Pyxidicoccus trucidator: one gene and its partner. Each later gene encodes a partner of the first gene's protein in a complex. Links are inferred from orthologs where the notes say so. Each region holds a gene or a part of one and is shown on either strand. Other genes may lie near its edges. The genes, in order: dnaN and dinB.

The links.
Region 2: the proteins of dnaN (region 1) and dinB are in contact, whole or in part, in a solved structure (PDB 1OK7), measured with the Escherichia coli proteins. The link is inferred for Pyxidicoccus trucidator from one-to-one orthologs.

Annotation. Positions count from the first base shown.
Region 1 is NZ_JAAIXZ010000003.1:438,899-446,386, forward strand. The notes cover bases 1,463-4,388. They hold dnaN (DNA polymerase III subunit beta), read left to right. Parts: upstream 1,463-2,335; coding sequence 2,336-3,442; downstream 3,443-4,388. Other genes in these bases: G4D85_RS11790 (peptidase), read left to right, coding at 1,463-1,541; G4D85_RS11795 (DUF6748 domain-containing protein), read right to left, coding at 1,569-2,063; G4D85_RS11805 (arylsulfatase), read right to left, coding at 3,521-4,388. Outside these bases: G4D85_RS11780 (RNA polymerase sigma factor), read left to right, coding at 1-109; G4D85_RS11785 (ActD-like protein), read left to right, coding at 106-930; more of G4D85_RS11790, read left to right, coding at 996-1,462; more of G4D85_RS11805, read right to left, coding at 4,389-5,098; G4D85_RS11810 (ATP-binding protein), read left to right, coding at 5,379-6,584; G4D85_RS11815 (DUF1990 family protein), read right to left, coding at 6,667-7,488. UniProt on the Escherichia coli protein: Confers DNA tethering and processivity to DNA polymerases and other proteins. Acts as a clamp, forming a ring around DNA (a reaction catalyzed by the clamp-loading complex) which diffuses in an ATP-independent manner freely and bidirectionally along dsDNA.
Region 2 is NZ_JAAIXZ010000011.1:387,522-394,980, forward strand. The notes cover bases 1-2,897. They hold dinB (DNA polymerase IV), read left to right. Parts: upstream 1-796; coding sequence 797-1,999; downstream 2,000-2,897. Other genes in these bases: G4D85_RS29630 (RluA family pseudouridine synthase), read left to right, coding at 1-29; G4D85_RS29635 (secondary thiamine-phosphate synthase enzyme YjbQ), read right to left, coding at 335-748; G4D85_RS29645 (protein kinase domain-containing protein), read left to right, coding at 2,130-2,897. In the rest of the region: more of G4D85_RS29645, read left to right, coding at 2,898-5,441; G4D85_RS29650 (hypothetical protein), read right to left, coding at 5,470-5,955; G4D85_RS29655 (sigma 54-interacting transcriptional regulator), read right to left, coding at 6,052-7,459. UniProt on the Escherichia coli protein: Poorly processive, error-prone DNA polymerase involved in translesion repair and untargeted mutagenesis. Copies undamaged DNA at stalled replication forks, which arise in vivo from mismatched or misaligned primer ends.

The DNA of each region.
Region 1 (7,488 bases):
GACGCTGGAGGAGACGGCCCGCGAGGTGGGCATGTCCGTGTCCGGTGTGCGCAAGCGCCTGCGCGCGCTGTCCGCCGTGCTGCAAGAGCTCGAGCTGGAGGCCGCATGAACTCCCCCCAACGCACGCCCGACTGGCTGCTGGAGCGAATCGCCCTGGGCGAGCTGTCCCCCGAGGAGCTGGCCGCCGCGCGCGCCCGGCTGGCCCGGGAGCCCGACGGACCGGCGCGCCTGGCCGCGCTGGAGGCCGACTCGCGCGCCACGCTGGAGCGGCTGCCACCCCGACAGGTGGTGCGTGAAATCGAGGCTCGCGCCTCCTCGGCGGCGGCCTCCGCGTCCCGGAAGGAGGCCCGCCCCCCTTCGCGGCGCCTGGCACCGGCGTGGGGCCTCCTGGTGCCGGCGCTCGCCACCGTGGCCCTCTTCGTCCTGGCACGCCCGGACGACCTGGCGGACTCAGGACCGGACCGGCTGACGACGTCCGGCGACTCCTTCGAGACGACGCGCATCAAGGGGCTGGCGCCCCAGCTCGTCGTCCACCGCCAGGCCGCCGCGGGCTCCGAGCGCCTCACCGACGGGGCTCCCGCCGCCGCGGGTGACGTGGTGCAGCTGGCGTACGTGGCCGCGGGCCGCACCCACGGCGTCATCCTCTCCGTGGACGGGCGTGGCTCCGTCACCCTGCATGCGCCGGACGTGGGAAGTCACTCGGTGGCACTCGCGCCGTCAGGCACCCACATGCTGCCCCGCGCGTACGAGCTGGATGACGCGCCGCGCTTCGAGCGCTTCTTCTTCGTCACCGCCGAGGCCCCCTTCGACGTGGAGCCGGTGCTGGCGGCGGCCCGGGCGCTGGCGGAGGGCTCGGACGCCCGCTCGGGTGAATTGTCTTTGCCCGAGGGCTTGACGCAGGTGTCCTTCACGCTGGAAAAGCAGAGGTGATGAAATCCTTTGCGCTCCTCGCATCGTGGCTGTGGGCAGGGGCGGCGGTCGCCGGGGAGCTTCCGGTGGCTTCCCGCCTGATGCCGGTAGCGGGTGGGCCCCGCCTCGCGCAGGCGGCGGGCGGGCCCGACACGGCGGCGACGTCGCGGGCGCTGCGCAAGGGCAAGGTGCACGTCGAGCTGTGGGCCAGCGACATCCAGGTCACCAACCTGGCCGTGAAGTTCGGCGGCGGGCCGTTCTACCTGACGCTGCTGTCGGGCTTCGAGCCGGGGCGGGACGCGCGCTTCAGCTTCGGCGCGGGGCTGGGCGGGCACCTGACGCTGGGCCACCGGCTGTGGGTGGACGGGGACGTGACGGGCGGCGCCGTCCAGCCGGTGCAGAAGCCGCTGGAGGGTGACGGCGGCAACGTGCTGGGGCAGGCGCGGCTGATGCTCGGCTTCCAGGTGCTGCCGCGCCTGGCCGTGTTCGCCGGGCCCACCTACAACCTGTGGTTCGTGTGGGGACAGCCGGACTTCGACTCCATCACCCGGATTTCGGTGAGCGAGAGCCAGCCGGAGCCGGACCGGCGCATCCAGCACTGGCCCGGACTCCAGGTGGGGCTGCACATCTGAGGAGCCGGGCCGTGTGGCCCCGCGCCTTCAGTCGGCGAGCTTGCCGACCTTGAGGACGGTGGCGGCGCCCGCGGGGCCGGCGTTCTGCTTCGTCTCCAGGGTGGCCTCCACCTTGAGGCCCTCGCCCATTTCCGTCTGCTGCGTCAGGGACTGGGTGCGCTCGTCGGAGCCGCCCGTCACGGCGGACAGGTCCAGCTCGTGAATCATCATGGGCTCGGAGCCCGGCTTGTCCGCGCGGGTGGCGTTGAAATAGGGGCAGGGGGTGGTCATGCAGCGCACGCCGCTGTTCTTGACGATGTACACGGCGCTCTCACCCGGCCGCGCCTCGGCGGCGGGGGTGGGGGCCGCGGCGGCGGTGCCGGGCTCGTTGCCCGGAGGCGCGGAGTCGGAGGGCGCGGCGGCCGTCTCCGTGGACGGGGTGCCGGGCTCGCTCGCCGGGGTGCCCGGGGTGGAGGAGGGCTTGCTACAGCCGGCGGCGAAGCCAAGGGCGAGGGCGGCGAGCAGCAGCGGGCGGACGTTCATGGGGGCTCCAGAAAGGGAAGGGGGCTCAGTGTCCTCTGGTTGTGTAACCGGGGCCAGCCCGCAGCGGAGACGTGGGATGGTGACTCGCGGTCAGCTGCACGTGAGGACCTGAACCCCTGGACAGGGACTCTCCGTGTGGATTCACTGCGCGACCGGGCCTGGACAGTGAGGCTTCAGAGGGCGTTTCCGTTCATTGACGAGCCCTCGGGCAGGGGCTACATCCGGCCTCATTGATCGGCCCCTTGGGCCGTGACCTGTAAGGACACCTTCCGATGGAATTCCGCATCGCCGCCGACGAGCTGAAGAGAGCCCTCCACCGCGCTCAGGGCATCGTGGAGCGCAAGACGACGATGCCCATCCTCGCGAACGTGCTCGTCAACGCGAACAAGGGCGGCATCACCGTCACGGCGTTCGACCTGGACATCGGCATCGTCTCCGAGCACCCCGCCGAGGTCATCAAGACGGGCGCCGTCACCCTCAGCGCCAAGTACGTCTTCGACATCGTCCAGAACCTCCCGGACGCCCAGGTCACCCTCAAGAAGCTGGCCAACAACTACGTCGACATCTCCAGTGGCTCGGCCCACTTCAAGATTGTCGGCATGGCCGCCGAGGAGTACCCCAAGCTGCCCAAGGAGGAGAGCGCCCCCATGGTGCAGGTGGGCGGCAACACCCTCCTGGAGATGATCAAGAAGACGCAGTTCGCCATCTCCAGCGACGAGACGCGCTACATCCTCAACGGCGTCTTCTTCGAGCCCCAGGCCGACGGCAAGGTCCGCATGGTCGCCACCGACGGCCACCGCCTGTCGCTCATCGAGCGCGAGGTGCCGGGCGACTTCAAGCTCAAGAGCGGCGTCATCATCCCCCGCAAGGGCCTGATGGAGCTCAAGCGCCTGCTCGACGAGGCCCCCGACGCTGAGTGCCACCTGGGCTTCGCGGAGAACTCGGCCCTGTTCAAGAAGCCGGGCCTGTCCATGGTGATGCGCCTCATCGACGGGCAGTTCCCCGAGTACCAGCGCGTCATCCCCAAGCAGGGTGAGAAGGTCGTCCTCGTGCCCAAGGTGCGCTTCCTGGAGGGCCTCAAGCGCATCGCCCTGCTGTCGGCGGACAAGAGCAACGCCGTGCGCATCGGCCTGGAGGACAACAAGCTCGTCATCACCGCGAGCAACCCGGACCTGGGCGAGGCGAAGGACGTGCTGGAGCTGGCCTACCGCGGCACGGACATCACCATCGGCTTCAACGCGCGCTACCTCATGGACGTGCTCGCCGTCACCGAGACGGACGAGGTCTCCTTCGAGCTGGGCGACGAGCACAGCCCGGGCGTCCTCCACGCCCCCGGCGACCGCAGCTTCACCGCCGTCGTCATGCCCATGCGCGTCTGAGCCTTGACGCCGGCACGGCGGCGGGGGCTGTCGCGCCCTCCACCGCCGTCCGGGGTCTTCATCTCCGCGAGGGAGGGCTCAGTGGACCGCGGGCTGCTCCTCGCCCGTCGCCTCCGAGACTTCCGCGTCCGCGGGCGCCACGCCCAGCCGCTGCTGTTTCTCGCGTGCCTTCTCCAGCGCCTGGCCGATGCTGAAGCTCGCCGGTTTCTGCCGTGGCGGGAACTGCTCGAAGGTCTTCAGGAACTGACCGACGAGGGCCTGGGCCGGAACGAGGATGAACATCCGGTCGGCGATCCACTTGTCGTAGTACATCGACGCGTCCTTGTCGGCCCGCTCGAAGGGGTCGCTCCGGAGGTTGAAGAGCTTCGGAACACGGAGCTCCTTGAATGGATCCCTCCAGACCCCCACGCCATGGCTGGTCTGCTCGAGGAAGTTGACCTTCCACTGGTTGAAGCGCAGGGCCATCAGGTCGCCGTCGTCGCTCCAGTAGAAGAAGGCCCGGCGCGGGTTCTCCTCCACCTCACCCTTGAGGAACGGCAGCAGGTTGTAGCCGTCGATGTGGACCTGGAACTTCTTCTTCCCGGCCGTGTGGCCCCGCTTGAGCTTCTCGACGATGTCAGGCTCACCGGCGGCCGCGAGCAGCGTGGGCAGCATGTCGGTGTGCGAGATGATTTCATTCGAGATTGTCCCCGCCTCGATGACGCCCGGCCAGCGGATGACACACGGCACGCGCCAGCCACCCTCCCAGTTGGTGTCCTTCTCGCCGCGGAAGGGCGTGCTGCCGCCGTCGGGCCAGCTCATCACCTCGGCGCCATTGTCAGTGGAGTACATGACGATGGTGTTGTCGGTGATGCCCAGCTCGTCGAGCTTGTCGAGCAGCCGGCCAACGTGCCCGTCGTGTTCGACCATGCCATCCGGGTAAAGCCCGAGGCCCGTCACCCCCTGCGACTCCTTCTTCAGGTGCGTGAAGACGTGCATGCGAGTCGAGTTGAACCAGCAGAAGAAGGGCTTGCCCTCGGAGTTGCAGCGCTCCATGAAGTCGAAGGTCGCGGACAGGAACTCCTCGTCCACCGTCTCCATCCGCTTGCGCGTGAGCGGGCCGGTGTCCTCGATTTTCTGCGTGCCGTCGGGGTTGGCCCGGCAACGCAGCACCCCGCGTGGCCCGAAGCGCTTCCGGAACCGGGGGTCCTTGGGGTAGTCCTCGGACTCGGGCTCCTCCTCGGCGTTCAGGTGGTAGAGGTTGCCGAAGAACTCGTCGAAGCCGTGGACGGTCGGCAGGAAGTCGTCGCGGTCTCCGAGGTGATTCTTTCCGAACTGGCCGGTGGTGTAGCCCAGGGGCTTCAGCAGGTCGGCGATGGTCGGGTCCTCCGGCTGGAGGCCGATGTCGGCGCCGGGCAGGCCCACCTTGGTGAGTCCCGTGCGGATGGGCGACTGCCCGGTGATGAAGGCGGCGCGCCCCGCCGTGCAGCTCTGCTGCCCGTACCAGTCGGTGAATCGCGCTCCCTGGGCGGCGATGCGGTCGATGTTGGGGGTGCGATAGCCCATGGCCCCCTGGTGGTAGCAGCTCGGGTTGAACCAGCCGATGTCGTCTCCCCAGATGATGAGGATGTTCGGCTTCTTGTCCGTCGCCTTCTTCCCTGTGTTCTTCACGGTCATTCCACTCCCCCAACGCCCGGTAACTGCGTTGCACGAAAACGTGAAGGCAGGGCGTCACAGCGGCAACGGACCCGCGGGCGTGCTCCGTCCTGGGAGCGTGGGCGCGCCCGGCCGCCAGGGCTCGTTGCGCCCGGGGCCTCGTCTGGAAGGGCAGGGCCGCGCTCACCAGGCGCCGAAGCGGGACGGGGCGGCGCCAGCAGGCTCCCGCATCGTTCACTGGTGCGGGTGCCCCGGGACAGGGGGGACTGCCGGCCGCCGGCCACCTCCATATAGTGGAGGCGTGGCCACCCACCCGGACAACCTGCGGGCTCGGCTGGAGGACCGTGCCGACCTCCTGGAGGCCACGCGCCTTCGCTACCGGGCCCTGCGGAGCATGCTGGACGCCTTCTTCTGGAAGGACCGCGTGCGCGCCCAGTTCGAGCTGCTGCGCGAGGTGGCCCAGGCCCAGCCGGAGGTGGATGCCGCGCTCGCCGCGCTGAAGCGCCGCGCCGCCGCCGAGGGGTGGCCCCGCGACGCCGCGCCCATGAAGCTGATGGCCGAGGTGGAGCGTCTGCGCGAGGCCCTGGCGCACCTGGCCTCCAGGCGGCTGCCCGAGGAGGAGCGCCCGGCGACGCTGGGCGAGGCGCTGCTGAAGCTGGAAGAGGTGGTGCTGGAGGCGGGGCCGCTGCTGGGCCGGCGCACCTGGGCACGGGCCGTGGAGCTGCTGCCCCGGAACCTGCCGGAGCTGCGCGCCGCGTGCGCCGCCGCCGAGGTGTTCGAGCGCGTCTTCAAGCGCCCCGCGCCCGAAGGTGTGCTGCCCTTCAGCGCGGACGAGGCGGATGAGCTGCGCCGCGCCCTTCCGCTGGCGGAGTCCGCGCTGGCCGCGCTGTGGGAGCGGCTGGAGCACTTCGACACCAGTGGCCGGGTGAAGGAGTTCCTGGAGCGGCGGGCGCCCCGGGTGCCGCTGCAGGTGCCTCGCAGCGGGCCGGAGCTGCTGCTGCACGCGGCCTTCTGGACGGGCGTGGCGCGGGCGCGGCTGCACGCGCTGCTGGAGGCGCGGCTGGCCCCGGTGGTGGCTCGCGACATGGAGGTGCCGGAGCTGCTCGTCTGGCTGGCGGCGCGCGAGGGTGCCACTCCGGTGCGCGCGCTCGAGGCGAGGCTGGAGTCCTGCGCGGCCTTTGGCGAAGGACGCGCCGCCCTGTTCGAGCTGGCCGCGGAGCTGGCGGCGCTGTCGCGCGAGCGCCCTCACGGAGCCTGGGATGAAGAGGCCGCGTGGGTGCGCCTGTGGAATGCGGCGCAGCGGGCTCGGGGGGAGGAAGGCCCGGACGTGGAGCGGCTGCGGGACGCGCTGCGCCTGTTCATCCTCCTGCGCGGTCAATCCCAGACGCCCGCGCGGTTGTTCTCGCCGGACCGTGCGCGGCCTCCGGCGGCGGACCCGGGCGCGGACGTGAAGGACCTGGCCGCGCTGGTCCACGCCGCCCGCACCGCCGCGTCGCGCGGGACGTAGACGCGCTGCCCGGGCACCTCCGCTCCCTTCCGCGTCGAGCTGCACGCGGAGGGAGCATCTGCTCAGCGGTGGCGTCCTCCGCTCACTCCGCGCGCGCCTCCACCACGGGCATCAGCCGCGAGGCCAGGGCCGCCACCAGCGCATCTTCGGTGAAGGCCGCCGCCACGCTGGGGACATGGAAGCGCTTCGTGGCCACGTTGCGCAGCTCATAGAACGCCCAGGCCGACACCACGGCCGCCGCGCCGCCCAGCACTCCGGCCAGCGCCACCACGCCGCGCCTCTGGCCCGCCACGGAAGAGATTGCGGCCAGCGCTCCCGTGACGACCCGGCCCGCCAGGGGCACGAACTTCACCCGGGCCGGTGTCTTCGGCAGCTTGTCCATCACCAGCTCGCCCAGCGCGAGCAGGCCGAGCACCTTGGGCACCCACGGCTTCGCCAGCGCCTCCGTCAGCGGGTCCGTCCTCGGGCCCGGCGCCTGCGACAGCCGCCGGCTCACCAGCGTGGGTGCACTCATGCTCCGCATCCCGGCCAGCACGCCCAGGCCCAGGGGAGTCAACCATTGTCCTCGATGCACGGCTTCCACCTCCTCGTCCATCTGCGTCTTGCGTTGCCCCGGCGCGCGCTGCGCGAAGAACTGCACCGGGCCCAGGTCCAGCTCGTGGCCGGAGTGCTCCAGCTCTCCCGAGTGTGCCGGCTGGCCCACCAGGTCCGGACGGCGCCGCGTCAGCTCGCGCAGGCGCACGTGCGTCAGCCGGTGCCACGCGCGCTGGTAGCGCCGCCCCACCAGGGTGAAGCCCACGCGGCTCCACCAGTTGGGGAACTCGCCGGGGCGCCAGCTCGCCTCGATGTGGAAGTGCACCTCGCCCGTGTGGTGGTCCTTCTTCAGCAGGAACCACTCACGCCC
Region 2 (7,459 bases), on another replicon or contig:
CGCTGCCCCCGGGCGAGCAGCAGGGCTGAGCCGGCACACCGGCCTCGCGGCGGCACCGGGCTCCCTCCGGGCTGATTCGACACGTCGGCCTCGCGGTGGCCCCGGGCTCCCTCCGGGCTGGTTCGACCTGGCGGCCTCGCGGCGGCACCGGGCTCCGGTGGAATGAACGTTCCTTCCGACAGCGGGGGTCCCGCCCGGGGCCGCGCGGCGGACCCGGGTTCCGGCGGAATGAACGTTCCTTCCGGCAGAGGGTGTCCCGCCCGGGGCCCTGCCCTCCCCGCCCCGCCTTACCTGCCACGTCCTCTTCGCGGACACGCCCCTTCAGGGTGTAGCCCTACGCGCCCATCACCTTCACGATGACGCGCTTTCGGCGCTGTCCGTCGAACTCGGCGTAGAACACCTGCTGCCACGGCCCCAGGTCCAGCTTCCCCGCGGTGACGGGGATGATGACCTGGTGGTGCACGAGCATCGACTTCAGGTGGGCGTCGCCGTTGTCCTCGCCGGTGCGGTGGTGGCGGTAGTCGGGACCGGAGGGCGCGAGCTCCTGGAGCCACTCCCAGATGTCCTCATGGAGGCCGGGCTCGTCGTCGTTGACGAACACGCCCGCGGTGATGTGCATGGCGGAGACGAGCACCATTCCCTCCTGGATACCGCTCTTGCGGAGCAGCGCTGACACCGTGTCGGTGAGGCGCACCAGCTCGCGCCGCGCCTTCGTCTCGAACCACAGGTACTCGGTCAGGGTCTTCATTTCGGCGTCCATGGAGCGTCAGAGGGGACCGTTACAGTGACTCACACGATGCGAGCCATCATCCACGTGGATATGGACGCCTTCTATGCGTCCGTGGAGCAGCGGGACAACCCGACCCTGCGGGGCAAGCCGATCATCGTCGGCGGCCATGCACAGCGGGGCGTCGTCGTCGCCGCCTCCTACGAGGTCCGCCCCTTCGGCGTGCGCAGCGCCATGCCCATGGCCCGTGCCCTCAAGGCCGCGCCACACGCCATCGTGGTGAAGCCGCGCTTCTCCGCGTACGCCGAGGCCAGCGAGCACGTCTTCGCCATCTTCGAGCGCTACACGCCGCTCATCGAGCCGCTGTCCCTGGACGAGGCCTTCCTCGACGTGACGGCCTCGGTGGGTCTGTTCGGCTCGCCCGCGGACATCGCCCGGCGCATCCGCAAGGAGATTGCCGACGAGCTGTCGCTGCCGGCCTCGGCGGGCATCGCCACGGTGAAGTTCGTGGCGAAGATTGCCTCGGACCTGGCCAAGCCCAACGGCCAGCGTGAGGTGCGACCGGAGGAGACGGTGGCCTTCCTCGCGGCGCTGCCGGTGTCGCGCCTGTGGGGCGTGGGGCCGAAGACGGAAGAGGCACTCAAGGTCGCCGGGCTGCGGACGATTGGCGACGTGGCGGCGCGCGAGCCGGACTGGCTGGAGGAGCGACTCGGCTCCAGCGGACGGCACCTGTGGGAATTGTCCCAGGGCATCGACGTGCGCGAGGTGGTGCCGGACCGGGCCGCCAAGAGCGTGGGCGCGGAGGACACCTTCGAGGAGGACCTCACCGGGGTGGACGCGCTGAAGCCCCACGTGCACTCTCAGGCGCTGCGCGTGGGCCGGCGGCTGCGGCGAGCGGGAGTGAAGGGCCGCGTGGTGCAGCTCAAGCTGAAGTTCGCGGACTTCACGCTCATCACCCGGCGCACCACGCTGCGCGAGGCCACGGACGACGGACAGACGCTCTACCGCACGGCGCTGGAGCTGATGGAGCGCTCACATGAGGGCAAGCCCATCCGCCTCACCGGAGTGAGCGTGCAGTTGGACGAGGTGCCTCCGCAGCTGGGCCTCTTCCCGGCGGCGCCGCCGCGCGCCGCGAAGCTGAACGCGGCGCTCGACAAGATTGCCGAGCGCTTTGGCAGCAAGGCGATAACCACGGCGGACATCGCCGGGAGCGAAGCGCCGGCCGACGACGAGCACCGCTCCGAGCGCCCGGTGGACAAGCCGAAGCGCTGAATCCCCCTCCACCGCAGCGCCCTCGGACTGGCCGTGACGTGACAGGAGGACTCGCGCGCTCGTCCGGTCGCCTCGCCCGGCTCGAAGACAGGTAGATTGAGGCCGTGGTGTGTCCACGGGAGTGCGAGCCATGAGCGGGGCCGTCGGGGACGGAGCAGCGGGTGCTCCCACCCTGGAGGGCCTCCCCGCACCCCGGCCTCCTTCTCCTGAGGCTCCTGTCTTCCCCGTGCCCGGCTGGGAGCGCTACCAGGGGGTGCGCTTCCTCGGCCAGGGCGGCATGGGCCAGGTCTTCCTCGCCTATGACCCGCGGCTGCGCCGCCATGCCGCCCTCAAGTTCGTCCGCGATGGAGACCCCGGGCTCACCCGGCGCGTGCTCTCCGAAGCCCGTGCCCAGGCCCGTGTCGAGCACGAGCGCGTCTGCCAGGTGTACGAGGTGGGCGAAGTCCAGGGACACGCCTTCATCGCCATGCAGTACGTGGATGGACTCCCGCTGAACCAGCTCGCGGGCCAGCTCACCGTGGAGCAGATGGCCCTGCTGCTCCGGGATGCCGCAGAGGGAGTCCACGCCGCCCACCGGGCCGGACTCATCCACCGCGACCTCAAGCCCGGCAACATCCTCGTCGAGCGCAGCGAGGATGGCCGCCTCAAGCCCTATGTCATGGACTTCGGGCTGGCCCGCGACTGGAAGGAGCAGGGCCTCACCGCCACCGGCGCCGTGCTCGGCACCCCGCACTACATGGCCCCCGAGCAGGCCCGAGGCGAGGTGTCCCGGCTGGACCGGCGCGCCGACGTCTACAGCCTGGGCGCCACGCTCTACACCCTCCTGACGGGCCAGCCGCCCATTCCGGGTGACAACGGGCTGGAGGTGCTCAGCAACATCTCCACCCTCGAGCCCCGCCCGCCGCGCGCGCTCGACCCGGCCCTGCCGGTGGACCTGGAGGCCATCGTCCTCAAGTGCCTGGAGAAGGAGCGCGATGCCCGCTACGACTCGGCGCGCGCCCTGGCCGAGGACCTGGACCGCTTCCTCGGCGGCGAGCCCGTGCGGGCGCGCCCCACCGGCCCGGGCTACCGGCTGCGCAAGAGGCTCCGCAAGCACCGCATCGTGGTGGGCGTGGCCGCCCTGGCCCTGCTCGCCGTGACGCTCGCCGCCGTCCAGGTCGCCCTCACCCGCCAGGAGGCTCGCCTGCGCGAGCACCTCTCACGCAGGTTCACCGAGCGCGTCGAGCGGCTCGAGGCCCTGGCCCGCTACTCCGGCCTCTCCCAGCTCCACGACACCCGTGCCGACCGCGAGGCCCTGCGCGGACACATGCGCGCGCTGGAGGCCGAGATTCACGAGGCCGGCGCGCGGGCCCTGGGCCCCGGCCACTACGCGCTGGGGCGCGGCGCGCTGGCGCTCGGCGACGAGCCCCTGGCCCGCGAGCACCTGGAGGCCGCCTGGAGCCATGGCTTCCGCGAGCCCCGCGTCGCCTGGTCCCTGGCCCTCGTCATGGGGCACCTGTACCAGGAGCAACTCCTGGAGGCCGAGCGCCTGCGCGCTCCGGAGCAGCGCGAGTCGCGCAAGCAGGACATCCAGCGCCAGTACCGCGCGCCCGCCCTGGAGTGGCTGCGCCAGAGCCACGGCGCCGACGTGCCCTCCCCCGAGTACGTGGCGGCGCTGCTGGCCTTCTACGAAGACCGGCTGGACGAGGCCCTCACCCGGCTCGACGCGATGAAGGACCGCCTCCCCTGGTTCCACGAGGCCCCCCTGCTCCGCGGCGACATCCTCCAGGCCCGCGCCACCCGGCGGTGGAACCAGGGCGACCGCGAGGGCGCGCTGGCCGACTTCGAGGCCGGCCGCCGCGCCTATACCGCCGCCGCCGCCACCGGCGAGAGCGTGCCCGAGGTCCACAGGTCCCTGGCGAGGCTCGAGTACACGGTGATGGTGATGGAGCTCTACAGCCAGGGGGACGTCCTGCCCCCCTTCACCCGAGGACTGGAGGCCGTCGCCCGCGCGCTCCAGGCGGACCCGGACTTCGGACTCGCCCGCGTCCTGGAAGCGCGCTTCCACAACCGGCTGGCGGAGTACCGCCTGAGCCGGGGCGGTGACGTGGAGGAGCCCCTCGAGAAGGCCCTCTCGGCCGCGCGCGCCGCCATGCACCTGACGCCCGAGCCGCCCAGGGCGCGGATGGAGCAGGTCCACAGCCTGTGGCGCCGGGCCCGCTCCCTCCAGGCCCGGGGCCTGGACCCCCATGCGCCGCTCCGCCAGGCCGTGGAGCTGCTGGAGTCCATCCCCGCGACGGACCAGGACTACGAGTTCCACGCCACCTGCGGCCTCGTCTTCAAAATCCAGGCGGACTACGAGGACGAGCAGGGAGAGGACTCGCGCATTGCTCGCGGAGAGGCCATCGCGTCCTACCGCGAGGCCATCCGGCTCGACGAGCGGCTGCCGGACGCGTGGATCAACCTGGGCATCGCCTACCTCACCCGCGCCACGCAGTCGCGCGCCACGGCGCCCCTGGAGGACCTGGAGCAGGCCCGGGCCGCGCTCGACACCTCGCGCAAGCTCAACCCGCGCAACTACGTGCCCTACTTCCTGGGGGGCACGCTGCACCTGGAGCTCGCCCGGCGGCGACGGAGCCAGGGAGAGGAGGCCCGGCCCGACCTGACCACCGCCCTGGAGTTCTTCGACGGTGGCCTCGCCATCAACGCCCGGATTGCGCAGCTCCACAACGGCCGGAGCGCGGTCCTCCTCGAGCAGGCGCGGGAGGCGTGGGACCACGGCGACGCTCCCTTCCCCCTGCTCGAGCAGGCGGTGCGGGCCGCGCGGCTGGCCATCGAGGTCGCCCCCCAGCAGGGCTTTGGCCACCACAACGTCGGCGAGGCCCTCGCCGAGCGCGCCACCTTCCGCGCGCGCTCCGGGGAAGACCCACGCCCCGACCTCCAGGCGGCCGAAGCGGCCTACCAGGAGGCCAGCGCGTTGCTCCCGGGCGGCGCGCACTACCCGGCCAGCCTGGCCCGCGTCCACGCCCGGCGGGCGGCCTTCGAGCTGGAGCATGCGGGGGAGCCGCGCAGGAGCCTCGACCGGGCCGAGGCGGCCCTGCGCCAGGCCTTCGAGCGCGGCGCCCGGGAACCCCTGGCCTGGCTCGCCCAGGGCGAGGTGCAGGGCCTGCGGGCTCGCTGGCTCGCGCGCCAGCGGCGGGCACGCCCCGAGGACTTCGAGGAGGCCGCGCGCGCCTTCGAGAAGGCGCTCGAGCTGGAGCCCCGGCGCCTGGACTACCGCGTCGCCTTCGGCCACTTCTGCCGCGAGTGGGCCGCCTGGCGGAGGACGTCAGGGCTGGAGCCGCGCCCCGCCCTGGAGCGCGGCCTCGCCCTGGCGGACGAGGTGCTGGCCGCGCGCCCCCGCTGGGCGGACGCGCTGCGGCTTCGCGCGAGCCTGCGTGAAGAAGCCGGGCCCTCGCGCTGAACCTCCGGCGCAGCGCGACGCCGACGCTTCAGGGGCCAGGGTCCGTTGCCACCTCCAGCGTCCCGGTCCTGGAGTCCTGGGGCAGCTCGGGACACCCATCGGCGACAGTGATTGTGTAGACGCCTGGCCTCTTGAGGACCAGGTTGTCCTCCCCGTGGACAGGCAACAACAGGCCGCGATCCGGCCCATGTCCCGTCACCTTGACGAGGGTCTTGTCCTTGCAGTGGTTGATGAACCGGACCGTGCCCCCCAGATTGAGACACCGGTCCGGCAGGAAGGCGATTCCCTCCCCGCGGAAGTCGACCACCACCACGTCGTGGTACCTCTCGCACTTGAGAGGCCACGGGTCCGGCGGCAGCGGCTCCTGCGCGGCCTCTGACGGCTCGCCCATCACGAGCCCGGCGAGCGGCAGCCCCAGCATCAGTCCCGGCAACACGAAGCGGGCCAGGGCCTGCCACGCACCGCGCCGCGCCCCTCCGGGCCCACGACTCCGCACCACGTCTCTCTGATTCATCGCGCTGCCTCCCAGGTCAGTCTTAATGATGAATACCGGATATACCGGCAATTCAACCTCCGGGTTGCAAGTGCAATTCCGCCTCCCTTTCGCCCGCTAGGCGAGGCCGAGCTCCTTCACGCGACGCCCCAGCGCCCGCTTCGATACCTGGAGGCGCCGGGTCATCGCGTCGAGGTCCCCCTGGCACTCGTGGAAGCAGCGGGTGATTTCCTCCGGGCTCAGCTCGCTGGCGGTCCGCAGGTTCGGGCTCTTGTCTATCAAGTCGTAGATGGAGGACCGGTGGATGCGGAGCCGGTCGGCGGCGGCCTGGAAGTCCCAGTCGTTCTCCTGGAGGGCGGCCAGCAGCTCCGCCTCGGAAATCTCGGAGGGCTTGCGGCGAGGCACGGCCGGGGCCTCGACCGGAGGCGGGGCGTTGGCGGGGCGTCCCGGGCGAGACGCCTTCGCCAGGGCCAGCTCCTGCTCGAGCTGGGCGTCGAGCCGCAGGCACGGCCGGCCCCGGTTGCCGATGACGAGCTGCCGCACCATGTTGCGCAGCTCGCGGATGTTGCCTGACCACCGGTGGCCCACCAGGCGCGCGGCCAGCGCCGGCGGGAGCCAGGGCTCGGCGAGGGGCTCCTCGGGCTTGAGGCGCCAGGCCTCCCCCAGCGCCTCCAGCTCCGCGCGGGCGAAGTGGTGGAACAGCAGCCCGATGTCCTCCCGCCGCTCCCGCAGCGGCGGCACGCGGATGGAGTAGCCGGCCAGCCGGTGCAGCAGCGGCTCCTTGAAGCGCCCCTCCTGTATCTGCCGCTCCAGGTGCGCATCCGTCGCGGCGACGAGCCGCACGTCGACGGTGACGGGCGTGCGCTCGCCCACGGGGTAGAGCTGCCCCGTCTCCAGCACCCGCAGCAGCATCACCTGCACCTCGGGGGGCGCCTCGCCCACCTCGTCCAGGAACAGCGTCCCCTCATGGGCGGCCTGGAAGAAGCCGGGCTGGTCTCTCACCGCACCGGTGAAGGCGCCCTTGCGCGCGCCGAACAGCTCCGCGGCCGCCAGCTCGCGGGGAATGGCGCCCAGATTGACACTGACGAAGGGCTTGTCCCTGCGCGTGCTGTGCCGGTGGATGGCCTGGGCAATCAGCTCCTTGCCGGAGCCCGTCTCGCCTCGGATGAGCACCGGCACGTCGAGGTCCGCCACCTGGGTGATGTGCTGGCGCACGCGCTGGAGCCCCGCGCTGCTGCCCACCATGCCCAGCCCGTCCTCCGCCTCGCTCGCCGCGGGGTCGGCCAGGTGCAGCACCAGCAGCACGCGCCCGGCCAGCTCCAGCGGCACGCCCGCGGCCACCTCACCGGCCGACAGCTCCCAGGGCTCGCGCAGCACCTCGCCGCCGACGGCCACGCGGCAACCCTCGCTCGGCTCCAGCCGGATGCCGCCCTCCTGCGCGCCCGGCGCGAAGACGAGCGGCTTGCGGCTCAGGAAGGGGTCCGCCAGGTGCAGGCCGAGCGCCCCCCCGGGCCGCAGGAAGTCC